Regions from separate parts of the Streptomyces sp. NPDC052682 genome, predicted to be linked through region 3. Evidence: riboswitches for the same ligand, from Rfam matches in the RefSeq annotation. Region 3 holds a riboswitch; each other region holds the start of a gene.
What was found. Region 3 has a riboswitch for cyclic di-AMP ahead of AB0K80_RS14110 (M23 family metallopeptidase). Riboswitches for the same ligand answer to the same signal wherever they lie in the genome.

Region 1 (5,480 bases), on a different contig from region 3:
CCGGGTGATCCACTCCTGCGCGAACCGGTCGCGGCGGCCGGTGCGGCGGTACTGCGCCGACTTCCACTCCATGAGGGTGCGCAGCGCGGCCGGGTCCCGCTCGTCGAAGACGAACCGCACCTCGCCGACCTGGCGGCCCAGCCGCCGCTCCTTGGCGAGGGTGGTCCTGAGGAACTTCGGCGACTGGGCGCGCAGCACGGACTCGTACGTCTCGTAGCCCTTGGCCACGTCGATGACGTAGGCGGGGTGCTCCTCCGCCGCGTACGGCGTGAACAGCTGCTGCTCGGCCTCCAGGTTGTCGAAGACGTAGCTCGACAGGGAACAGCCCCGCAGCAGCGCGCCGGTGTCCGGGCGCAGGCCCGGCAGCAGCACCGCGCCCTGGCTGTCCGACACCCCGAGCCCGATCGCCCGGCCCTGCCCCAGCGCACCCTGCTCGTAGGGCAGGAAACCGACCGGCTCCCGCCCCTCGTACAGCACCGCGACCCGGGCCCGCGGCCGTACGCGGCCCACCGCCTCGGTGAACTCCGGCTCCATGAAAGGGTTGCGCGGCGCCTGTGACCCGGCGCGCAGCTCCCGCCAGCGCTCCCTCTCCCCCTCGCCGAGCTCCTCGGGCATCAGCACGCGCATGCGTCCACTGCGTCCGTTGCTCAACCTGACCCCCCGATCAAGTCCCCCCTGGACACTTGGAAGGTACCGCCCGGGACCACCAAGGCGGTAGGGAGCGGAGCATCTTGTTGCCAAGTGGTGCGAAGACCTTCAACCGTGCGGTAACCGGCCATGCCGGAAAGGCCTTTCCGGGGCGGGAGGCGTGCGGCAGGCGATGAGTCGGACGGGTCCGCGGTCCGTATTCTCTGATCATGGCCGCACCCCTCGCTTACTCCCTCATCGCCACCGACCTGGACGGAACGCTGCTGCGCGGCGACGACACCCTGTCCGACCGGTCCTTCGCCGCGCTCGCGCGGGTGGCGGACGCCGGTGCCCAGCACCTCGTGGTGACGGGCCGCCCGGCACCGAGAGTGCGGCCGCTCCTGGACGACCTGCGCTGCGAGGGGCTCGCGGTGTGCGGGCAGGGCGCGCAGGTGTACGACGCCGGCGCCGACCGGCTGCTGTGGTCCGTCACGCTGGACCGGGAGCTCGCCGAGACCGCGCTGGAGAAGGTCGAGGCCGAGGTGGGGGAGGTGTACGCGGCCGTCGACCAGGACGGCGTCGACGGGCTCACGCTCATCGAGCCGGGCTATCTGATGCCGCACCCGACCCTGCCGGCGCTGCGCGTCGCGCGGCGCGCGGACCTGTGGTGCGCGCCCATCAGCAAGGTGCTGCTGCGCCACCCCTTCCTGTCGGACGACGAACTGGCGGCAACGGCACGCGCGGTGGTGGGGTCCCTCGCTTCGGTGACGATGTCGGGGCCGGGCACGGTCGAGCTCCAGCCGTGCGGCATCACCAAGGCGACCGGGCTGGCGCTGGCCGCCGAGCACCTGGGTCTTGGCCGGCACGAGACGATCGCCTTCGGCGACATGCCCAACGACATCCCGATGTTCGAGTGGGCCGCCCACGGCGTCGCGATGGCCAACGCCCATCCCGAACTGAAGGCGGTGGCCGACGAGGTCACCCTGTCGAACGAGGACGACGGCATCGCCGTCGTCCTCGAGCGACTGTTTCCCGGCAGCCGGCTCTAGTAGGGCCCGAAGACGTTGTCGATCGAGCCGTACCGGTGGGCCGCGTAGTTGCAGGCCGCCGTGATGTTGGCGACCGGGTCGTAGGGGTCCCAGGACGTGCCGTCCACGTGGTACGCCTGGAAGGTCGGGTCGATGACCTGCAGCAGGCCCTTGGACGGCGTGCCGGCGGCGGCGTTGGAGTCCCAGTTGTTGATGGCCAGCGGGTTGCCGGACGACTCGCGCATGATGTTGCGGTAGATGCCGTCGTAGGACCCCGGGATGCCCTTGCGCGCCATGATGTCCAGCGCTTCCCGGATCCAGCCGTCGAGGTTGTCCGGGTACGTCGTCACCGAGGCCTGGGTGGCCTGGGCGACGGACGCGGCGGGCTTCGCGGCGGGCTGGACGGCGGGCTTCGCCGCCGGCTTCGCGGCGGTGGACGACTTGGTCGCGCCGGCCTTCTTCTCGCCGGCGTCCGCCTCGGTGGTCCTGACCTTCAGCTTCAGGCCCGGGTGGATCAGCCCCGGGTTGTCGCCGACGGCCGTGCGGTTGTCCTTGTAGAGCTGACGCCAGCCGCCGCGCACGTCGTACCGGTCGGCGATGCGGTAGAGGGTGTCGCCCTTGGCCACGGTGTACGTGAGGGTCTTGGGGGGCTGGACCACCTGGGGCGCGGTCCGGGCGACCGTGGCGGGCGCCGTCTGCGGGAGCTGGGCGGCGTTCGCGGTCGTCGCGGCCAGCAGGGGGAGGGCGAGCGCCGCCCCGCCGGTTCCGGCGGCCACGACACCTCGGGTGAGCGGATTGGTTCTGGGGCGGCGGTGCTTACCTCGTCCGGGCATGCTGTCGTTCCTCTCCGACGCCTGCGAGGTGAGCTGTCGGGTTCGGGCGGGAGGTGCCCGGCCGCGTGGGCGCGGCTTCACCCCGAGCCGGACCGGTGCGAGCACCGGTCCGGCGGCTTACCTGGGTCCCCCGCTCCTGCCGTGCGTGAGTGAAGTGGTCATCGGTGGCACGGGCGGCGGCAGGATTAGGCGTCCGCCCGGCAGGGCGGGAACGTATGCGAGAGCACATGTCGGGAACAAGTGCCGACGTCACAGATCACGCTGGTTGATCTTGCCTTGGGGGATTTGACGCGCTTGATCCTTTGCGGTCGCCAAGTTCAACTGGCGCTTTCGGGAAGGCGAAACGGCGGGGTGTGGTGTGATGAGATGGGTGTGGCGGAAGTGACTTACTTCACTGATCGCCGGCCCGGTGCGCATGTCCGCTCAAGAGGCGAATTCGCTTGCTATTTGCGGCAAATCGGGCGTGCGGGCAGGATGACCGGCATGACGAGGCGCCGGTCGATATATTTCTGTATGTATCTGGTCTTATCAGTCGATCAAAAACATAACGGGCGTGATCGGATACCGCCCGGCCTGTAACAGCGGGCGCTGGCGGTGATCGAAACGTGACCGGATACGCTGACTCGAGTGAGGGCAGCGACCTATCGACAAACCGTGTAATCGCCAGCAGACACCAGCAGACAGGAGACCCCTCGTGACCGTCGTCGGGCCATTCGGGCTGAGCGTGCGGGACCAGGCTCTCGAAGCCGATGTCCAGGCCGGATTGGCGGCTGTCGAGGAAGGGCTGCTCGAGGCCACCAAGAGTGAGGTGCCCTTCATCACGGAGGCCGCCCAGCACCTGGTGCGCGCCGGGGGCAAGCGGTTCCGGCCGCTGCTGGTGATGCTCGCCGCACAGTTCGGCGACCCGTACGCCCCCGGGATCGTGCCCTCCGCCGTCGTCGTGGAGCTGACCCACCTGGCCACGCTGTACCACGACGACGTGATGGACGAGGCGGCCGTACGGCGCGGGGTGCCCAGCGCGAACACCCGCTGGGGCAACTCCGTCGCCGTCCTCACCGGCGACTTCCTCTTCGCGCGCGCCTCGCAGATCCTGGCCGACCTCGGACCCGAGGCCGTGCGGGTGCAGGCCGTGGCGTTCGAGCGGCTGGTCACCGGGCAGATCCTGGAGACGGCGGGGCCGCAGGATGGGCGCGATCCGGTCGACCACTACCTGGACGTGCTGGGCGGCAAGACCGGCTCGCTGGTGGCGGTCTCCTGCCGGTTCGGCGCGATGATGTCCGGCGCCGACGAGACGGTCGTGGACGTCCTCACCCAGTACGGCGAGCGGCTCGGCGTCGCCTTCCAGCTCGCGGACGACGTCCTGGACATCGCCTCCGACTCCCACGAGTCCGGCAAGACACCCGGCACGGACCTGCGCGAGGGCATCCCCACCCTGCCCGTCCTGCGGCTGCGCGAGCGGGCCGCCCGGCTCGGGCTCGCCGAGGACGTCGCCCTGTGCGAGCTGCTGGACTCCGACCTCACGGATGACGGCCGGCACGCCGAGGCGCTGCGCCTGCTGCGCGCCCACCCGGCCCTGGACCAGGCGCGCCGGGACACCGTCCGCTACGCGGAGGAGGCCCGGGCGGCCCTGGCCCCGCTGCGGGAGGGGCCCGCGAAGGCGGCCCTGGTGGAACTGTGCGACGCGGTGGTGCACCGGGCGGGGTAGTCCCCGGCCCTGCTCGACGGCGTGCCTCGCAACGACGGTGTGTTCCGGGCGGTGTCTGCCCCTACGACCCCTACGGGTCGGGGGAGACACCGCCCGGCCGTGTCATACCGGAGCAGTACACGGAGTTGAGCCCGGGGTCTGACGCAACCATCGGACGGATTTGGTCAGATGGAAACCACGGACTTCACCACATCTCACCGATTCGGGTGAGAATGGCGGCTCGACGAGGAACCGGTGCGAGGACTCGAGATGGACAGCCGCCGCCGACCACGGAGGTAGGGCACAGATGGCACCGTACGCATCCGACGACAACACGACCGCCGGGGAGACCGACGACCTGCCCGCCGGCCGGCGCAAGGCCGCGCGGTACGTGGTCCCGGTCGCGGTGATGGGCGTGGCGGCCGCGACGATCGGACTCGTCCCCGCGCTCGCCGACTCCGGCGACCCCGACCTTCCGAAGATCACCGCCGAGCAACTCATCGACAAGATCGCGAAGTCGGACGTCCAGCAGCTGTCCGGCACGGTGAAGATCACCACGGATCTCGGGCTGCCGGACCTCGGCGGGCTGGAGAGCGGCCTGATGTCCGGCGCGGCCCGGCACGGCGCGGACGGCGGCTCCTCCGCCGACCCCTCGGCCAAGCTCACCGAACTCGCCTCCGGCACCCACACCCTGCGCGTCGCCGCCGACGGCCCCGACCGGCAGAAGCTGTCGCTGCTGGAGAACGCCGCCGAGTACAGCCTCATACACAACGGCAAGGACGTCTGGGGCTACGACAGCGCCTCGAACGAGGTCTACCACGGCACGGCGGCCGACCACGGCGCGCACGGCAGGCAGCAGCCCCCGGCCACGCCGAAGGACTTCGCCGAAGAGGCCCTGAAGGCGGTCGACCCCACCACGTCCGTGACCGTCGACGGCACCGCGCAGGTCGCCGGGCGGGACGCGTACAACCTGGTCGTCAAGCCCAGGCAGTCCGGCTCCACCGTCGGCGCGATCAGCGTGGCGGTGGACGCGAAGACCGGCCTGCCGCTGAAGTTCACCCTCACCCCGGCGAGCGGCGGCGCCGCCGTCGTGGACGCGGGCTTCACCCAGGTCAGCTTCGCCAAGCCGGCCGCCTCGACCTTCGACTTCACCCCGCCCAAGGGCGCGAAGGTCACCGAGGACCGTGAGCTGGAGCACGCCGGCAAGGCGCCGGAGCGCGCCCCGGAGCACGAGGGCGACCGCCACGCAGGCGGCGTTCCCGAGGGCTTCAGCGGCCTGAACACCATCGGCGAGGGCTGGACCACGAT
Region 2 (5,480 bases), on a different contig from region 3:
GCCGGTCGGCGTCCCAGGCCCGGCGGTCCTGGACGCTCCTGAGCGACCACAGGTCGAGCACCGGGCACCCGTACCGGTCGGCGATGGCCCGCACATGCCCGTTGTACGTGGCGATCTTGCCGCGCAGGTGCTTGAGCACGGGCATGCCCCGGGTGTCGAACCCGGTCGTCACCAGGACGGTGCCGGCCGCGGCGGCCAGCGCCGCCACCGCCCGCTCGAACCGCTCGGCCACGTCGTCCGGGTCGGTGCCGGGGCGGAGGATGTCGTTGCCGCCCGCGCAGAACGAGACCAGGTCGGGGGCGAGCTCGACGGCCCTCGGCACCTGCTCCGCCACGATCTGGTCGAGCAGTCTGCCGCGCACCGCGAGGTTGGTGTACTGGAAGTCGCCTTCGGGCCGGCGGTCCGCGAGCAGCACCGCGAACCGGTCGGCCCAGCCGACGAACGCCCCGTCGGGGCCGGGGTCGCCGACGCCCTCGGTGAAGCTGTCCCCCACCGCAACGTACGACCCGATCACTGATCTGCTGTCACTCTTCGAATCGTCTGCCACAGCAGGACATGATTCACCTTCGAATGTGACCTACGCGACCGTAGGCAAGGCTTGACGCGCGGTGAGATAAGCCACTCTCCAAGTGTTCGTCAAGTCCGGAATACGCCCTGTGTCAGGGGTGTTGAGGGCTGGGCCGCCACACCCGGAACCCGGTGACCCGCAAGTGGCTCCACACGGTACGGAAGGCGAAGTGGCCGCCCGTGTAGGGCTGCGGGTCGGTGTAGTCGAAGACGAGCCGGCCGTTGTTCCACCACTGGACCGTCGGCCCGGCGGAGACGATCCGGACCCGGTTGGGCTGGTTCGGCACCAGCAGGGGTTCGGTGTAGTCGAGGAGCAGGGGACGGACACCGGGCTCGCCGACGTACCGGCGCAGCCGGGTGGTGGTGTTGTAGTTCGCCCCGTAGCCGGCGTAGTAGCAGGTCAGCTGGTCGTACTCGGCGAGCGCGCCGCCGCGCGGTGTGGCGAGGAGGTCGTCCGGGGAGCGGACGTCGGTGGCGTTCCAGAAGGTGTTGAGGTCCGAGACGCGGTCGTTGGGCCCGCCCTCGGACACCGCGGTGGCGGTGTACTCCAGGACGTACGGTCCCTCCAGCCGCTCCCGGAACCAGACCGTGGCCCCGCTGGGGACGTCGATGTCGAGGACGCCTCGGGAGGCGGAGACGGTGCCGCCGTCCTGGAGTTCGGTGACCCACTGGCCCAGTCCGTGGCAGAAGTCGTCGTGGGCGAGGAGGCGGCGGGGCCGCGGCCGTCCGTGCGGTGCGGCGTGCGCGGTGCCCGCCGGGGCGAGGGCCCCCAGGGCGGCACCGGCGGCGAGGGCTGCGAACGCTCTGCGGGTGGTCGGCACGGGACACGGCTCCTTCTGGTCGAGGGAGAGGAAGGGAAGCGGGCGGAAAGCAAGCGGACGGAAAGCGCTTGCTCTCGTCGCACCGATCACTGTGTCCCAACCACCCTCGCCTGTCGAGGCGTTCGCGCCCACACACCGAAGGCCGGACCCGGGGATCGGGGTCCGGCCTTCGGCGGCGTGTCAGGCAAGTGGTCGTGCGGGTCAGCCCACGGAGACGCCGTGCGTACGGAGGTAGGCGACCGGGTCCACGTCCGAGCCGTAGTCGGGCGTGGTGCGGATCTCGAAGTGCAGGTGCGGACCCGTGGAGTTGCCGGTGGAGCCCGACAGGCCGACCTGCTGTCCGGCGGTGACGGTCTGGCCGGCCGACACCGAGAGCGAGGACAGGTGGGCGTACTGGGCGTAGTAGCCGTCGTTCAGCTTGATGACGACCTGGTTGCCGTACGCGCCGGCCCAGCCGGCGGAGACGACCGTGCCCGCGCCCACGGCCTTCACGGAGGTGCCGGTCGGGACGACGAAGTCGACGCCGGTGTGGTAACCGCTGGACCACATGCTGCCCGCCACCTTGTAGCCGGTGCCGACCGGGCCGGTCACCGGGGCGGTGAAGCCGGCGGCGCTGGTCGCGGCCTGGACGGCCCGGTCGGCGGTGGTGGTCTTCGCGGCGGCGGGCTTCGCGGCCGACGTCTTCGAGGACGACGCCTTGGAGGACGACGGCTTCGACGACGTGGTCTTGGGCTTGGCCGGGACGGCCGGCTTGCCGGTGCCCGTCGCGGCCTTCTTGCCTATCGACAGCTTCAGGCCGGGGTGGATCAGCGACGGGTCGTCGCCGACGGCCTCGCGGTTGTCGGCGTAGAGCTTCTTCCAGCCACCGCTGACGTGCTGCTCTTCGGCGATCTTGACGAGGTAGTCACCGGCCTTCACGGTGTACGTCCGCACGCCCCCGTCCTTCTTTCCGGCAGCGTTCTGCTGCGCCGCCGGAAGGGACGCGACGGCCTGGTCCGGAGCGGACTGCGGGGTGGCCGCGTGGGCGCCGGCGGCGCCCAGCAGCGGAAGGGCGAGTGCGGCGCCACCGGTTCCGGCGGCGGCGAGGGAACGAGTGAAACGCTGGCTCTTGGGACGGCGGTGCTTACCCTTCGCGGGCATGGCGAATTCCTCTCCGGCGCCTGCGAGGTGAGCTGTCGGGTGCGGACTGGAGATGCCCGGCCGCGCCGAGGCGCGGCTTAACCCCAAGCCTGTTCCGGAGACCGGAACAGGCGTCTTGCCTGTGGGTCCCCCGCTCCTGCCGTACACGGGTCAGTGTGTGCGGGCTCCGGGCGGCGGCAGGATTCGGCGTCCGTCCGGATCGGTGGCGAACGTAAGCGAACAAGATGCGCGGGGACAAGCGTGCGGTTGCCCGTGACGGCGATTCAGGAGAATTCCGCCGCCTTTTGTGGTGACCGTCGGTCGATTAAGGATCTTTTGCTTTCCTCGAATTCCCTTGGAAAGGGCCTTTATTACGTGCACATGGCAACCACACATCGTCACGATTATGACGCTGCTCACGTGCCCCGAGCATTCTGACTCCTTTTCGGGGCACGTCAGGAAGAAGCGGCCTATTCAGACAGTCGACTCGAATCAGGTCATCGCCGTCGCAGCCGGACCACGGTGGCGTCCAGGTCCCCGCGCAGCCCGACCCGCAGCCCGTGGTGCGTCAGCACCGCCCCTCGGTGAATTTCGCCCGTTTCAAGGCATTCGTACGTCGCCGACGGGTCGAGGCCGCGCAGCCGGAGCGCCGGCATCGGCTCGCCGAAGTGCTGTGCCTGGAGCCAGGCCAGGACGACGGTGTCGTCGCCGAGGACGTACTGCACGGCGCTCAGCCCGCCCGCCGGCGGGCGCAGCCGGTACAGGTCGCCGCGCTGCACCACGGGCCGGATCTCCTTGTAGAGCGTCACCCACTCGCGCGCCTCGTCGAGCTCCTCCTGCGACCACTTCGTGAGGTCGCCGCCGACGCCGAGCACCCCGGCCATGGCGCTGACGAACCGGAAGCGCAGCGAGCTCGCCCGGTGGTTGAGCATGGCGTTGGGGCTGTCGGTGACCCAGGCCGCCATGACCCGCGCGGGGTGGATCTGGCTGAAGCCGTGCTGGATGGCGAGCCGGTCGAGCGGGTCGGTGTTGTCCGAGGTCCACACCTGGTCCGTCCGGCCGAGCACCCCGAGGTCGATCCGTCCGCCACCGCCCGAGCAGGACTCGAAGGCGACACCCGGATGCGCCTCGCGCAGCCGGTCCAGCAGGGCGTACAGGGCGCGCACATGGTCCACCCACAGCCGCTGCGGATACGCGTCCTCCGGCCAGCCGGCGTCCGAGAAGCAGCGGTTGAAGTCCCACTTCACATAGTCGATGGGGGCGCTGGACAGCAGCCCGTGGAGCTGGTCCCAGAGGTACTCCTGGACGTCCTCGCGGGCCAGGTTGAGCACCAGCTGGTTGCGGAACTCCGTACGCGCGCGGCCCGGCTGGAACTGCACCCAGTCCGGGTGCGCCCGGTACAGCTCGCTGTCCGGGTTGACCATCTCCGGCTCGACCCAGATGCCGAACTGCATCCCCAGGCCGTGCACATGGTCCGCGAGCGGCTTCAGGCCCTGCGGGAAGCGGTCGGGGTTGGGGGTCCAGTCACCGAGCCCGGCCCGGTCGCTGGTGCGCGCGCCGAACCAGCCGTCGTCGACCACGAACAGCTCCACGCCCATCGCCGCGGCCCGCTCGGCGAGCGCCCGCTGCTGCTCCTCGGAGATGTCGAACTCGGTCGCCTCCCAGGAGTTGAACAGCACCGGCCGGTCCCGGTCGGCGTCCGGGACGACGTACGCCCGCTGGTAGGCGTGCCAGGCGCGGCTGGCCCCGCCGAAGCCCCCGTCGCTCCACAGCCCCGCGAAGACGGGGGTGGTGTACGACTCGCCGGTACGCAGCATCAGCAGGCCCGAGTCGTCGTGCCCGGCGCCGCCGGTGATCTGCACGCGCGCGTCCGGGAGCTGGGCGACGGCGATGCGCCAGGAGCCGGACCAGCCGAGGGCGCAGCCGTAGACCTCGCCGCGCTCCTCGGTGGCGTCGGTTTCGAGGGCGACCCAGGGCAGGTGCTGGTGGCCGGTGTGGCCGCGCCGGCTGCCGATGACCTTCTCGCCGTAGGTCAGCTCGGCGCGGGTCAGCCGGGACTCCGCGCCCCAGCGGCCGTGCAGCTGGGACAGCCGCCAGCCGTCGCGGTCGGGCAGGGTCCAGGTGGCGGAGTCGGCGCGCAGCACCTCGACGTCCTGCCCCTCGTTGGCGAGGGTCACCCAGCGCTCGACCACGTCGTGCCGCATCCGGTAGTGCAGCGTGACGGCGAGGCCGCCGTCCCGGAAGCGGAGCCGCAGCTCCCCGTCGTCGGCACGCTCGTGCCCGTCGTACGTCCACTGGGTGCCGCGCCGTTCGGCCGTGCGCACGGACAGGGCGGGCCGGACGAACCGCGGGCCGCCCTCGACCGGGTACTCCTCGCGCCCGTCGAGCGGGGCCTCGAACGGCCAGTACGCGGGCAGCGGGCGCACGGCGAGCGCCTCGGCGTCGGCCAGCGCGATCCTGGGCCCCCAGTACAGGTGCAGCAGCTCGTCGCGGTCGGTGAGGTGGACGGCGTAACTGCTGGTGGGCCCGGACAGAAGCCAGGTACGCGCGTTTTCGGAGATCTCCAGCATCAGGCCCTCACAGCTTCCAACAGGTCCGATCAAACCCCCACATCATGAGCGGTCACCGGGCCTGGATCAACGTCTGTGAAGAACTCATTGCCCCTGGCAGCCATGTCGTATGGTCGGAAGGTGCCCGCCGGCGAGCCGCGCGGCGGGGTGAGTGGGAGGGAGTCCCCGTGACGCAGCAGGTCCCGTCGACCGAACCCGAGCTGGCAGGAGTGCGCAACTTCCGTGATGTGGGCGGGCTGCCGACCGTGGACGGACGGCGGGTGCGGCACGGGGTGCTGTTCCGCAGCGGCCACCTGGCGCACGCGACCGCCGAGGACGCGGCCTTCCTGGCCTCCCTGGGCCTGCACACGGTCTTCGACTTCCGCAACGCGGCCGACCAGAAGCTCGAGGGCCCGGACGTGGA
Region 3 (5,480 bases):
CTCCGGCCGTGCCGACCTGCGCCGGATCCTGCTCGGTGAGGCCCTTCTGACCGGCGGAGTGGCGGGGACGGCCGGGCTGGCCGTCGGTATGGGGCTGTCCACCGCTCTGGCCGGTCCGCTCAGCGGTGTGCTCGGGCTGCCCATCAGGCGCATGGACGCCCTGCCAGGGCCCGGCTGGGCCGCCGCCGCGTTGTTGTTGCCCGCCGCCGGCCTGGCCGCGGGTACGCTGCTCGGCAGTCGGGACGTGCTACGCCAGGACCCTTATCTCACGGCACGGGCGCACCTGTGAGCGGCTCAGCCCGCCGACAGTTCCGTCAGCGCCGCCAGCGGCAGCGTGTGCTGGGTCTGCAGCACCTTCGCCCGCAGGTAACGGACGTTGTGCGCGGTCGTGAAGACACCCGTCGGGACGCGGTCGCGGACCGTGACGTCCAGGGCGCGCAACTGGTCGGCCTTGTCGGGGTTGTTGGAGAGCAGGTCCAGTTCGCGGATGCCCAGGGCCCCCAGCATCTGGGCCGCAGCCGTGTAGTCGCGGGCGTCCTCGGGCAGGCCCAGGGCCGCGTTCGCCTCGTACGTGTCGAGCCCCTGGTCCTGGAGGGCGTACGCGTCGAGCTTGTTGTAGAGGCCGATGCCGCGGCCCTCCTGGCGGAGGTAGAGCAGGACCCCGCCGCGGTCGGTGATGCGCTCGACCGCCTCGCGCAGCTGCGGGCCGCAGTCGCAGCGCGCCGAGCCGAACACGTCCCCGGTCAGGCACTCGGAGTGCAGCCGTACCAGCGGCACCGGGCCGGGGTCGCCCAGGACGACGGCCAGGTGCTCCCGGCCGTCCACCAGCCCGTGGAAGGTGACCAGGTCCGCGTCGACGCGGTAGCCGTCGTGGAAGCGCAGCGGGACCCGGACACGGGCGCGCGGGGTGGCGGCGGGGATCTCGGGCATGCGGGCCTCCGGGTTCCGTTCCAGTGCTTCAGATTTGAAGCAGGACATGGCCCGGGACTCTACTGCATGCTTTAAATTTGAAGCAACTGGCTATTCAGCCGCATGATGAGGGGCATCTCACAGCGTCATGAGCAGGGCGGCGACGAGCGGCGGCGCCACGGCACGTCGTCGGACGCCGGCCGCGTCGCGTCCTCCTGCAGCGCCCGTGCCACCTCGCCGCAGATCTCCTCCAGCTGCCCGACCTGCTCCTCGCTGAGGTGGTCGAAGAGGGAGGCCCGTACGGTCTCGACGTGCCCGGGAGCCGCGCGCTCCAGCACCGCCAGGCCCGCGTCGGTCAGCACGGCGATGCTGCCCCGCTTGTCCCACCGGCACGCCTCCCGCCGTACCAGGCCGTCCTTCTCCAGGCGCGTCACGGCGTACGTCAGCCGGGTCCGCGTGATCTTCAGCCGCTCGGCGAGGTCGGTCATGCGCAGCCGCCGCTCCGGGGTTTCCGAGAGGGTGGCCAGGATGGAGTAGTACAGGTGCGGCATGCCGGCGTCCTGCTGGAGCTGCCGGTCGATCGCGTCCTCCACGAGCAGGGTGGCGGCGAGGTACGCGCGCCAGGCGCGCTGCTCGGCAGGGGAGAGCCAGCGGGTCGTCATGCCGCCAGTGTAGGTTTGCTTCAAACTTGAACCAAGACCCACCAGGACCCGCCGCACGGCTCCCGGGTCCGGCTGCGAGGAGCGCGCCGATGCCCCACCCGTACGTCCTGCTGTCCGCCGCCGTCTCCCTCGACGGCTACCTGGACGACACCGGCCCTGAGCGCCTGCTGCTGTCCAGCCCCGCCGACTTCGACCGGGTCGACGAGGTGCGGGCGTCCGTCGACGCGATCCTGGTCGGCGCCGGCACCATCCGCGCCGACAACCCCCGGCTGCTGGTCAACGCGCCCGGGCGGCGCGCCGCCCGCCTGGCCGAGGGCAGGCCCGAGTACCCCCTGAAGGTCACGGTCAGCGGCTCCGGGGACCTGGACCCGGCGGCACAGTTCTGGCACACCGGGGGCGAGAAGGTCCTCTACACGACCGACCGGGGCGCCGAACGGGCCCGCGCCCTCGGCATCACCGCCGACGTCGTGCCGCTCGGCAGCGGCCTCGACTGGCGGCGCCTGCTCACCCACCTGCACGACGTGCGCGGCGTACGGCGGCTCATGGTCGAGGGCGGCGGGCAGATCCACACCCAGCTCCTCACCCAGGGCCTCGCCGACGAACTCCAGCTCGTCCTCGCCCCGCTCTTCGTGGGCGATCCGGCCGCGCCCCGCCTCTTCGGCCCGGGCTCCTACCAGGGCGGCCGGCTGCGGCTGCTGGAGACCCGCGCGATCGGCGACGTCGTCCTCATGCGCTACCGGCCGACCGCCCCGGGCACCGGCCCGCTGCCCTCGGCCGCGGACCACCACTGGCTCGCCCTGGCCTGCGAACTGGCCGAGCGCTGCCCGCCCTCGGACACCGCGTTCAGCGTGGGGGCGGTGGTGGTGGCGGCCGACGGTACGGAACTGGCCCGGGGGTACTCCCGCGAGGGCGGCGACCCCGTCGTGCACGCGGAGGAGGCCGCGCTGGCGAAGACCGGCCCGGACGACCCGCGCCTGGCGACCGCCACCGTCTACAGCAGCCTGGAACCCTGCGCCCGCCGGTCCTCCCGGCCGCTGCCCTGTGCCCGGCTGATCCTGGCGGCGGGCGTACGGCGGGTGGTCACGGCGTGGCGGGAGCCGGACACCTTCGTGGCGGGCGCGGACGGCAGCGGACTGCTGGCGGCGGCCGGTGCGGACGTCGTCGTCCTGGCGGAGCACGAGGAGCGGGCCAAAGCCCCCAACCGGCACCTGATCGGCGGCGGGCGGTGACGTGTGTGCGGGCTGTCCCGAACATGGCGTACACTGGTGTCATACCGACGCGGGGTGGAGCAGCTCGGTAGCTCGCTGGGCTCATAACCCAGAGGTCGCAGGTTCAAATCCTGTCCCCGCTACTGAAGGCTCAGGGCCGGAACTCATCGAGTTCCGGCCCTGAGTCGTTCCCGAGCCGGGGCGGCAGCGTCACGCGGTGTGACCGCACTGTCCCGCTCCGCACGGCAGTTGACGGTCCGTCAAGCCCCGTCAGTCACGCGAGGTGTGGTCAACTCGCCCGATTATCGCCGGTGATGACAGGTAAGTCCCCGGGAAATTCGCTAACGATCAAGCGGAACCGCTTGGAATCACCACCTCACCTCTATTAACGTTCGATAACGCAGCGCGGTCGTCCCAGCCGTCACAGAAGGCGGCTCCGTGCGCACGCGCCGAATCCCGCAAGGGAACCGGGGAACCACCACCATGGGGTGAATCACGCGGATACCGCCGTGCCGGCACGGCCGGCCGGTATACGCGCGTAGGAGACCTTCCCGCTCCGAACCCGTCAGCTAACCCGGTAGGCGGAGACGGAAGGAAAGGAGTACGCCTACGTGGCGTCCAACCGGCCTGCCCCCGCGGCCCCGTACGCGCCGAGCCGGCGCGAGACCGACACCTTCGGCTACGGCGGCCCCAGCGTCGACGAGGGCCCGTTCCAGGAGTGGAACCCCACCGAGGAGTCCATCCGTCCCGTACGCGGCCGGCATCGCGTCACCAAGCAGCGCGGCGGGCTCGCCCGCAGCTCCACCGTCCTCGGCGTCGGTGTCATAGCGGCCGTCGGCGCGGGCGGCATGGCCAGCGCGCAGACCGGCAAGCCGCCGGTGTCGATCTCCATGCCGGACCTGTCCTCCGTGGGTTCCCTGATCTCGGACGACGACACCCCCGAGGGCTCCGCCACCCCGCTCAGCAGCATCGGCACGACCTCCGCCGACACCGAGCAGGGCGCCGCCGACGCCGGTGAGGTGCTGCGCGCCCGGATCATGGCGCAGGCCGAGCGGCAGCAGGCCCAGGTCGAGAGCAAGGCCGCCGCCGAGGCCGCGGCCGCCGCCGAGAAGGCCGCTCAGGAGGCCGCCGAGAAGGCGCAGAAGGAGGCCGAGGCCAAGGCCGCCGCGGCCAAGGAGAAGGCGGAGGAAGAAGCCCGCAAGAAGGCCGAGGCCGAGCGCCTGGCCGAGCTGGCCAAGCAGTACACGCTGCCGACCTCCTCGTACACCATCACCTCCACCTTCGGCCAGGCCGGCGCCTACTGGTCCTCCGGCTACCACACCGGCCTCGACTTCGCCGCGCCCACCGGCACCCTCATCAAGGCCGTGCACAGCGGCACCATCACCGAGGCCGGCTGGGCCGGTTCGTACGGTTACCGCACGATCCTGACCCTCGACGACGGTACGGAGCTGTGGTTCTGCCACCAGTCCTCCATCAACGTCAGCGTCGGCCAGAAGGTCAACACCGGTGATGTGATCGGCCGCGTCGGCGCCACCGGCAACGTCACCGGGGCCCACCTCCACCTGGAGGTCCACCCGGACGGTTCCGCGAACGGCGTCGATCCGATGGCGTGGCTGCGCGGCAAGGGCCTCAACGTCTGAGCCCCGCCGGGGGATCGGGCAACGCCCGGGAGTTTACGAACCCTTGGCCGGACGCGTGGAATGGGCGGGTCCGGCCGGGTCGTTGACGACGGACATGACGTCGAACACCACCCCTTCGCTTCGCAAGCTCGGCAGTTCCGACCTCGAGGTCTTCCCGCTCGCTCTCGGGGGCAACGTCTTCGGCTGGACCGCCGACGAGGCCACCTCCTTCGCGGTTCTGGACGCCTACACGGCCGCCGGCGGCAACTTCGTCGACACGGCCGACGTGTACTCGGCGTGGGTCGACGGCAACCAGGGCGGCGAGTCCGAGACGATCATCGGCAGGTGGCTCGCCGCGCGCGGCAACCGCTCCGACGTCGTCATCGCCACCAAGGTCAGCCAGCACCCCCGGTACCAGGGCCTGTCCGCCGCGAACATCAAGGCCGCCGCCGACGCCTCCCTGCGCCGCCTCGGCACCGACTACATCGACCTGTACTACACCCACTTCGACCAGCCCGAGGTGCCCGTCGAGGAGATCATCGGCGCGCTGGACGACCTGGTGAAGGCGGGCAAGGTGCGCTACATCGCCGCCTCCAACATCTCGGCGGAGCGGCTCAAGGCGTCCCTGGAGTTCTCCGACCGCGAGGGCCTCGCCCGGTACGTGGCGCTGCAGCCCCACTACAACCTCGTCTCGCGCGACACCTACGAGGGTGAACTGCGCGACGTCGCCGAGCGCTCCGGCCTGGCGGCCGTGCCGTACTACGCGCTCGCCTCCGGCTTCCTCACCGGCAAGTACCGGCCCGCTACGACGGTGGACAGCGCGCGGGCGGGCGGCGCCGGCAAGTACCTGGAGACGGAGCGGGGCCGGCGCGTCCTGCCGGTCCTGGACGAGATCGCCGCGGCCCACGAGGTGCCCGTCGCGACCGTCGCCCTGGCGTGGCTGGCGGCCCAGCCGACGGTGGCCGCGCCGATCGCCTCCGCGCGGACCGTGGAGCAGCTCCCCGCCCTGCTCGGGGTGGCCGGCCTGCGGCTGACGGACGCAGAGGTGGACAGTCTCACGCGGGCGTCGGCCTGAGCCCTGT
Region 4 (5,480 bases), on a different contig from region 3:
AGGGGCTGCCGAGCTTCTGGAAGGCGTAGGAGACGGCCGCCGCAGCACGGGAGTTGGGCGCCTGCGCGGTGGCGGATCCGGGGGCCGGGAGACTCGCCCGGCCGGCAGCGGACGAGCGTGCGGCGCGGGCGGTGGGCTGCTGTCCGGCGAGCCGGGCGCGTTCCCCGTCGGTCAGCCGGGACAGCAGCCGGCGGGCGGCGGCCAGCTTCCCGGTGACCGTGCGTTTGTGCCGGTGCAGCTCCGCCTGGCGGGACGTGAGCGACGCGACCTCGATCCGCGCCGCGCCCCGCAGCCGCTCGATCTCGCCGAGCTGCCGGCGTACGCGGTTGACGGTGGCCGTCTGCCGGTGCCCGGCCCGTTCGGCGAACTCGGCGCCCTCCAGATACCGGCCGGGGTCGTCGGACAGGGCGAGCTGCAGCGCGGGGTCGAGCCCGCCGCCGCGGTACTGGGCCGTCGCGACCGAACCGAGGGCTTCACGGGCGGCGTTCAGCCGCTCCTGCTTGCGGGCCATGGCGTCCTGGAGCCTGTTGAGCCGCTGCCGGGCCGCCTCCGCCTTCTCCTTCGCGCCGTTGTACTTCTCGGTGGCCGCCTCCGCCTCCTGGTACAGCGTGTCCACCCGGGACGCGACCTGCTCCGGGGACAGCTGAGGATCGGCCTGGCCGGTCCCCTCGAATCCGGTGGCGGTCGCCGCGCCCGCCAGGGCGAGCGTCGCGGCCGTGCGGGTCGGACCACCGCCCAGCGTGCGTCTGCTGGGCTTGCGGTGTGCTGCCACCTGCGCTTCACGTCCTTTCCGACGCCCGCCGGTCCGGCGCACGGCCGTCGGGGAGCGGTCGGAGGACCGTCGTGAGCGGCCCGCGCGTCCGGCGACGGCCCGCACAGGGGGAAGCGGGCCGCCGCCGGACCTTCTCGGCGGTGGTGGCCGACTGCCGCCCCTGGCCCGGGCGGCGGTGGGGAGCCGGTCACCTGGGGCAGGACGCTAAAGCTGGCCGTGCCGGGCCGGAGGGCGGTTGCACGGAACTGGCGCCACGGGACCGGAAGGTGACCTTCTGTGACCGTGATCCCGTCCAGACGCTGTCGACTTCACCGAGAGCGATGACCGATGTGCCGGATCTCGCCCGGGCGGCGCCGGGCAGGTGCTATGCGCGCAGAGACGCACGCGCGCGGAGCACCGGGAGCGCCGGGCCGGTGTCGGGCGGGCCAGGGGGCCCTCATAGGCTCCGGGCTCATGGACGTACTCATCCACCTCTTCGTCGGTCTGCACATCATCGGCATCGCGGCGCTCCTCGGCGGCTTCCTCACCCAGATGAAGGCGATGGGCCAGGGCAGCGCCCGCTTCAGCCCCGCGATGCTGCACGGCGCGCTGACGATGCTGGTCACCGGGGCGATCCTGGTCGGCCTCAACCAGGCCGACGACCAGTCCGTCGACAACATCAAGATCGGCGTGAAGCTGGCGCTGCTGATCGTGATCCTGGGGCTCGTCTACGTGAAGCGGGACGAGGAGCGGACCGACAAGCGCCTGTTCGGCCTGGTGGGCCTGCTGACCGTGGCGAACGTCTTCATCGCGGTGCTGTGGACCTGACCCTCTGGCACCGGCGTGGTCAGGCCGGCCGCACCACGCTGTGGATGGCCGACTCGCCGTCGTAGAAGATCGACTCCTCGCGGACGTAGGTGCCGGGCTTCGGGGCGTGGATCATCATGCCGTTGCCGATGTAGATCCCCACGTGGGTGACGTCGTCGTAGAAGAAGACCAGGTCACCGGGCTGCGCCTGGGAGAGCGGGACCGTGGTGCCGGCGTTCACCTGGTCGTAGGTGGTGCGCGGCAGGTCCACGCCCGCGGCCTTCCAGGCAGCCTGGGTGAGGCCGGAGCAGTCGTAGGAGCCGGGGCCGGTGGCGCCCCAGACGTACGGCTTGCCGATCTGCGCGCGGGCGAAGGCGAGCGCCTTCTCGGCCTTGGTGGTGTACGAGGAGCCGGCCGAGGGCGCCGTCGGGCCCGTGGAGGGGGAGGGGCTGGGGGTCTCCTGCGGCTGGGCCGTCTCCTGGGCCTGCTGCTCGGCCTGCTGCCGGGCCAGCTCGGCGGCCTCGCGGGCGGCCTCCTCCTGCTTCTTGCGCTCGATCGCCGCGAGCCGCGCCTTCTCCTCGGCGGTCAGCTTCGACAGCAGCTCCCGCGCGTCGGCGAGCTTCTTCTGGACGGTGGCCTTCGCCGTCCTGAGGTCGCTCTGCGTGTCGGTGAGCGTCTCGAGGCTCTCGGTGGCCTCCTGGCGCTTGCGCATCGTCTCGGACTGCTGCGTGACGTAGTCGTCGACCGCCTCCTTCTGACGGCCGGTGAGCCGGCTCATCAGCTGGGTCTGGTCGAAGTAGTCCTGCGGGGTGTCCGCGAGCAGGAACGTCGCGGTGTCCGGGACGGAAGCGCCGGTGCGGTACTGGGCGGCGGCGAAGGAACCCAGCTCCTCCCGCGCCTCGTTGAGTTTCTGGGTGCGCTCGGCCACGTCGTCGAGGAGCGTGTCGACGCGCTTGCGCTGCTTGGCGGTCTTCTCCTTGGCCGCGTTGTACTTCTCGGTCGCCGACTCGGCCTGGCGGTACAGGTCGTCGACCTTCTTCTCGACCTCCTCCAGGCTCGGCTTGCCGTCCTCGGAGGGGGCGGCGTTGGCGGTCTGGGACAGCAGGGCCACGGACGTGAGGGCCGCCGTGGCGAGGGCGGGGGGCCGTATGCCTGCTACGCGCGTACCGGCAGGACGCGACTTGCGGTGCGACGCCAAGGGTGGCGACTCCTTCCGTGTTCCGCCTACCGGGTTAGCTGTCGGGTTCGGGCGCGTGCTTCGGAAGGTTTGCCCTACGGCCGGTCCCCGAAGGGGAGGCGGGCCGATTCACCCCGGGGTCTCGGTGGGTCCCCGGCTCCGGCTGCGACGGCGGCAGGCCGGACTCGGCGGAGGCCGCGCGGCCCGGCGACGTTCGCCGGTGGGGGTCGTGCGGCCCGACCGCACGGTAGCCAACTCGTGTGGTCCGTGTGAAGGTTGGTGGGTGATATGCCCGATACATTTTCGTGACCTGGGTCGGGTTTCACTGTTCGTGGTCGCGCGGAAGTGGGCTGTGACCGGCGATGTTCTCAGGGCGGCGGCGGGTTGTCGGTGCGGCGCCCTAGACTCGGAGAGCGATGAGCAGCCTCTTTGACGACAGCTTCCTGGCGGACCTCCAGGCCCCGCGGGGTCACGAGGACGGACCCCCGCCGCCGCCCGAGGACGATCACGGACCGGAGCCGGTCCCGGACGATCTGTTCGGCGGGACGTTCGACGTGCCGCCGGACCGGGACACCCACTACCGGGACGGCGCCCCGCGCCCGGTGGTGGACTCCGCGGCGCTCCTCGAGGGGCTGAACGACAACCAGCGCGCCGCCGTCGTGCACTCCGGCTCCCCCCTGCTCATCGTGGCCGGCGCCGGCTCCGGCAAGACCCGCGTGCTCACCCACCGCATCGCCTACCTGCTCGCCGAGCGGGGCGTCCACCCCGGCCAGATCCTCGCGATCACCTTCACCAACAAGGCCGCGGGCGAGATGAAGGAGCGCGTCGAGCAGCTCGTCGGCCCGCGCGCGCACGCCATGTGGGTGATGACCTTCCACAGTGCGTGCGTGCGCATCCTGCGCCGCGAGTCCAAGAAGCTCGGCTTCACGTCGTCGTTCTCGATCTACGACGCCGCCGACTCCAAGCGGCTGATGGCCCTGGTCTGCCGCGACCTGGACCTCGACCCCAAGCGCTACCCGCCGAAGTCCTTCAGCGCCAAGATCAGCAACCTGAAGAACGAGCTGATCGACGAGGAGGACTTCGCCGCCCAGGCCTCCGACGGCTTCGAGAAGACCCTCGCCCAGGCCTACGCCCTGTACCAGTCGCGGCTGCGCGAGGCGAACGCGCTCGACTTCGACGACCTGATCATGACGACGGTCAACCTGCTGCGCGCCTTCCCGGACGTCGCCGAGCACTACCGCCGTCGCTTCCGCCACGTGCTCGTGGACGAGTACCAGGACACCAACCACGCGCAGTACGCCCTGGTCCGCGAGCTGGTCGGCACCTTTGAGCACCCCGTCGACGTGCCCCCCGAGGCCGAGGTCCCGCCCGCCGAGCTGTGCGTGGTCGGCGACGCCGACCAGTCGATCTACGCCTTCCGGGGCGCGACGATCCGCAACATCCTCCAGTTCGAGGAGGACTACCCGGACGCGACGACGATCCTGCTGGAGCAGAACTACCGCTCCACGCAGACGATCCTGTCCGCCGCCAACGCGGTCATCGAGCGCAACGAGTCCCGCCGCCCCAAGAACCTGTGGACCAACGCCGGCGCCGGCGCGCTGATCACCGGGTACGTCGCGGACACCGAGCACGACGAGGCCCAGTTCGTCGCCGACGAGATAGACCGCCTCACGGACGCGGGCGAGGCGAAGGCCGGCGACGTCGCCGTCTTCTACCGCACCAACGCCCAGTCCCGTGTCTTCGAAGAGGTCTTCATCCGCGTCGGCCTGCCCTACAAGGTCGTCGGCGGGGTCCGCTTCTACGAGCGCAAGGAGGTCCGGGACGTCCTGGCCTACCTGCGGGTGCTGGCCAACCCGGAGGACTCGGTGCCGCTGCGCCGTATCCTCAACGTCCCCAAGCGGGGCATCGGCGACCGCGCCGAGGCCATGATCGACGCCCTCGCCCAGCGCGAGAAGATCAGCTTCCCGCAGGCGCTCAAGCGCGTGGACGAGGCGTACGGCATGGCCGCCCGCTCCGCGAACGCCGTCAAGCGGTTCAACACGCTGATGGAGGAGCTCCGCACGATCGTCGAGTCCGGCGCCGGCCCGGCGACCATCCTGGAGGCGGTGCTGGAACGCACCGGCTACCTCGCCGAGTTGCAGGCCTCCACCGACCCGCAGGACGAGACCCGGATCGAGAACCTCCAGGAACTCGCCGCCGTGGCCCTGGAGTTCGAGCAGGCCCGCGGCGAGGACAACCCGGGCACCCTCGCGGAGTTCCTGGAGCAGGTCGCCCTGGTCGCCGACTCCGACGAGATCCCCGACGAGGAGGGCGACGGCGTCATCACGCTGATGACGCTGCACACCGCCAAGGGCCTGGAGTTCCCGGTCGTCTTCCTGACCGGGATGGAGGACGGCGTCTTCCCCCACATGCGCGCCCTCGGCCAGACCAAGGAACTGGAGGAGGAGCGGCGCCTGGCGTACGTCGGCATCACGCGCGCGCGGGAGCGGCTGTATCTGACGCGGTCGACCATGCGCAGCGCCTGGGGGCAGCCGTCGTACAACCCGCCCTCGCGGTTCCTGGAGGAGATCCCGCCGGCGTACGTCGACTGGAAGCGCACCGGCGCCAGCATTCCGGCGCCGTCCGGCCCTGCTTCGGCCGTGGCGGCCTCGCTGTCGTCGTCCCGCTCGCGTTCGTCGGCCTCGGGTGCGTCCGGGTTCGCCACGCGCCGGGCGTCCGAGAAGCCGGTGGTCTCGCTCGCGGTCG

Region 1: it holds a riboswitch for cyclic di-AMP, as region 3 does, so the genes downstream of both, AB0K80_RS04575 (LysM peptidoglycan-binding domain-containing protein) here and AB0K80_RS14110 (M23 family metallopeptidase) in region 3, are expected to answer to the same signal.
Region 2: it holds a riboswitch for cyclic di-AMP, as region 3 does, so the genes downstream of both, AB0K80_RS13465 (LysM peptidoglycan-binding domain-containing M23 family metallopeptidase) here and AB0K80_RS14110 (M23 family metallopeptidase) in region 3, are expected to answer to the same signal.
Region 4: it holds a riboswitch for cyclic di-AMP, as region 3 does, so the genes downstream of both, AB0K80_RS21435 (NlpC/P60 family protein) here and AB0K80_RS14110 (M23 family metallopeptidase) in region 3, are expected to answer to the same signal.

Annotation. Positions count from the first base shown of each region.
Region 1 is NZ_JBFATS010000002.1:456,207-461,686, forward strand. Features, by position in the region: gene AB0K80_RS04565 (GNAT family N-acetyltransferase) at 1-627, opposite strand, end outside; gene AB0K80_RS04570 (HAD family hydrolase) at 858-1,676, shown strand; gene AB0K80_RS04575 (LysM peptidoglycan-binding domain-containing protein) at 1,673-2,488, opposite strand; cyclic di-AMP (ydaO/yuaA leader) riboswitch at 2,494-2,650, opposite strand; gene AB0K80_RS04580 (polyprenyl synthetase family protein) at 3,183-4,193, shown strand; gene AB0K80_RS04585 (DUF2092 domain-containing protein) at 4,480-5,480, shown strand, end outside.
Region 2 is NZ_JBFATS010000007.1:246,403-251,882, reverse strand. Features, by position in the region: gene AB0K80_RS13475 (SGNH/GDSL hydrolase family protein) at 1-514, opposite strand, end outside; gene AB0K80_RS13470 (DUF6250 domain-containing protein) at 660-1,388, opposite strand; gene AB0K80_RS13465 (LysM peptidoglycan-binding domain-containing M23 family metallopeptidase) at 1,590-2,528, opposite strand; cyclic di-AMP (ydaO/yuaA leader) riboswitch at 2,533-2,694, opposite strand; gene AB0K80_RS13460 (alpha-galactosidase) at 3,005-5,077, opposite strand; gene AB0K80_RS13455 (tyrosine-protein phosphatase) at 5,245-5,480, shown strand, end outside.
Region 3 is NZ_JBFATS010000008.1:25,556-31,035, reverse strand. Features, by position in the region: gene AB0K80_RS14135 (FtsX-like permease family protein) at 1-289, shown strand, start outside; gene ribA (GTP cyclohydrolase II) at 295-930, opposite strand; gene AB0K80_RS14125 (MarR family transcriptional regulator) at 1,056-1,571, opposite strand; gene AB0K80_RS14120 (dihydrofolate reductase family protein) at 1,661-2,800, shown strand; tRNA gene AB0K80_RS14115 (tRNA-Met) at 2,849-2,922, shown strand; cyclic di-AMP (ydaO/yuaA leader) riboswitch at 3,217-3,378, shown strand; gene AB0K80_RS14110 (M23 family metallopeptidase) at 3,391-4,419, shown strand; gene AB0K80_RS14105 (aldo/keto reductase) at 4,514-5,473, shown strand.
Region 4 is NZ_JBFATS010000013.1:49,528-55,007, reverse strand. Features, by position in the region: gene AB0K80_RS21445 (NlpC/P60 family protein) at 1-772, opposite strand, end outside; gene AB0K80_RS21440 (hypothetical protein) at 1,226-1,579, shown strand; gene AB0K80_RS21435 (NlpC/P60 family protein) at 1,599-2,756, opposite strand; cyclic di-AMP (ydaO/yuaA leader) riboswitch at 2,765-2,916, opposite strand; gene pcrA (DNA helicase PcrA) at 3,152-5,480, shown strand, end outside.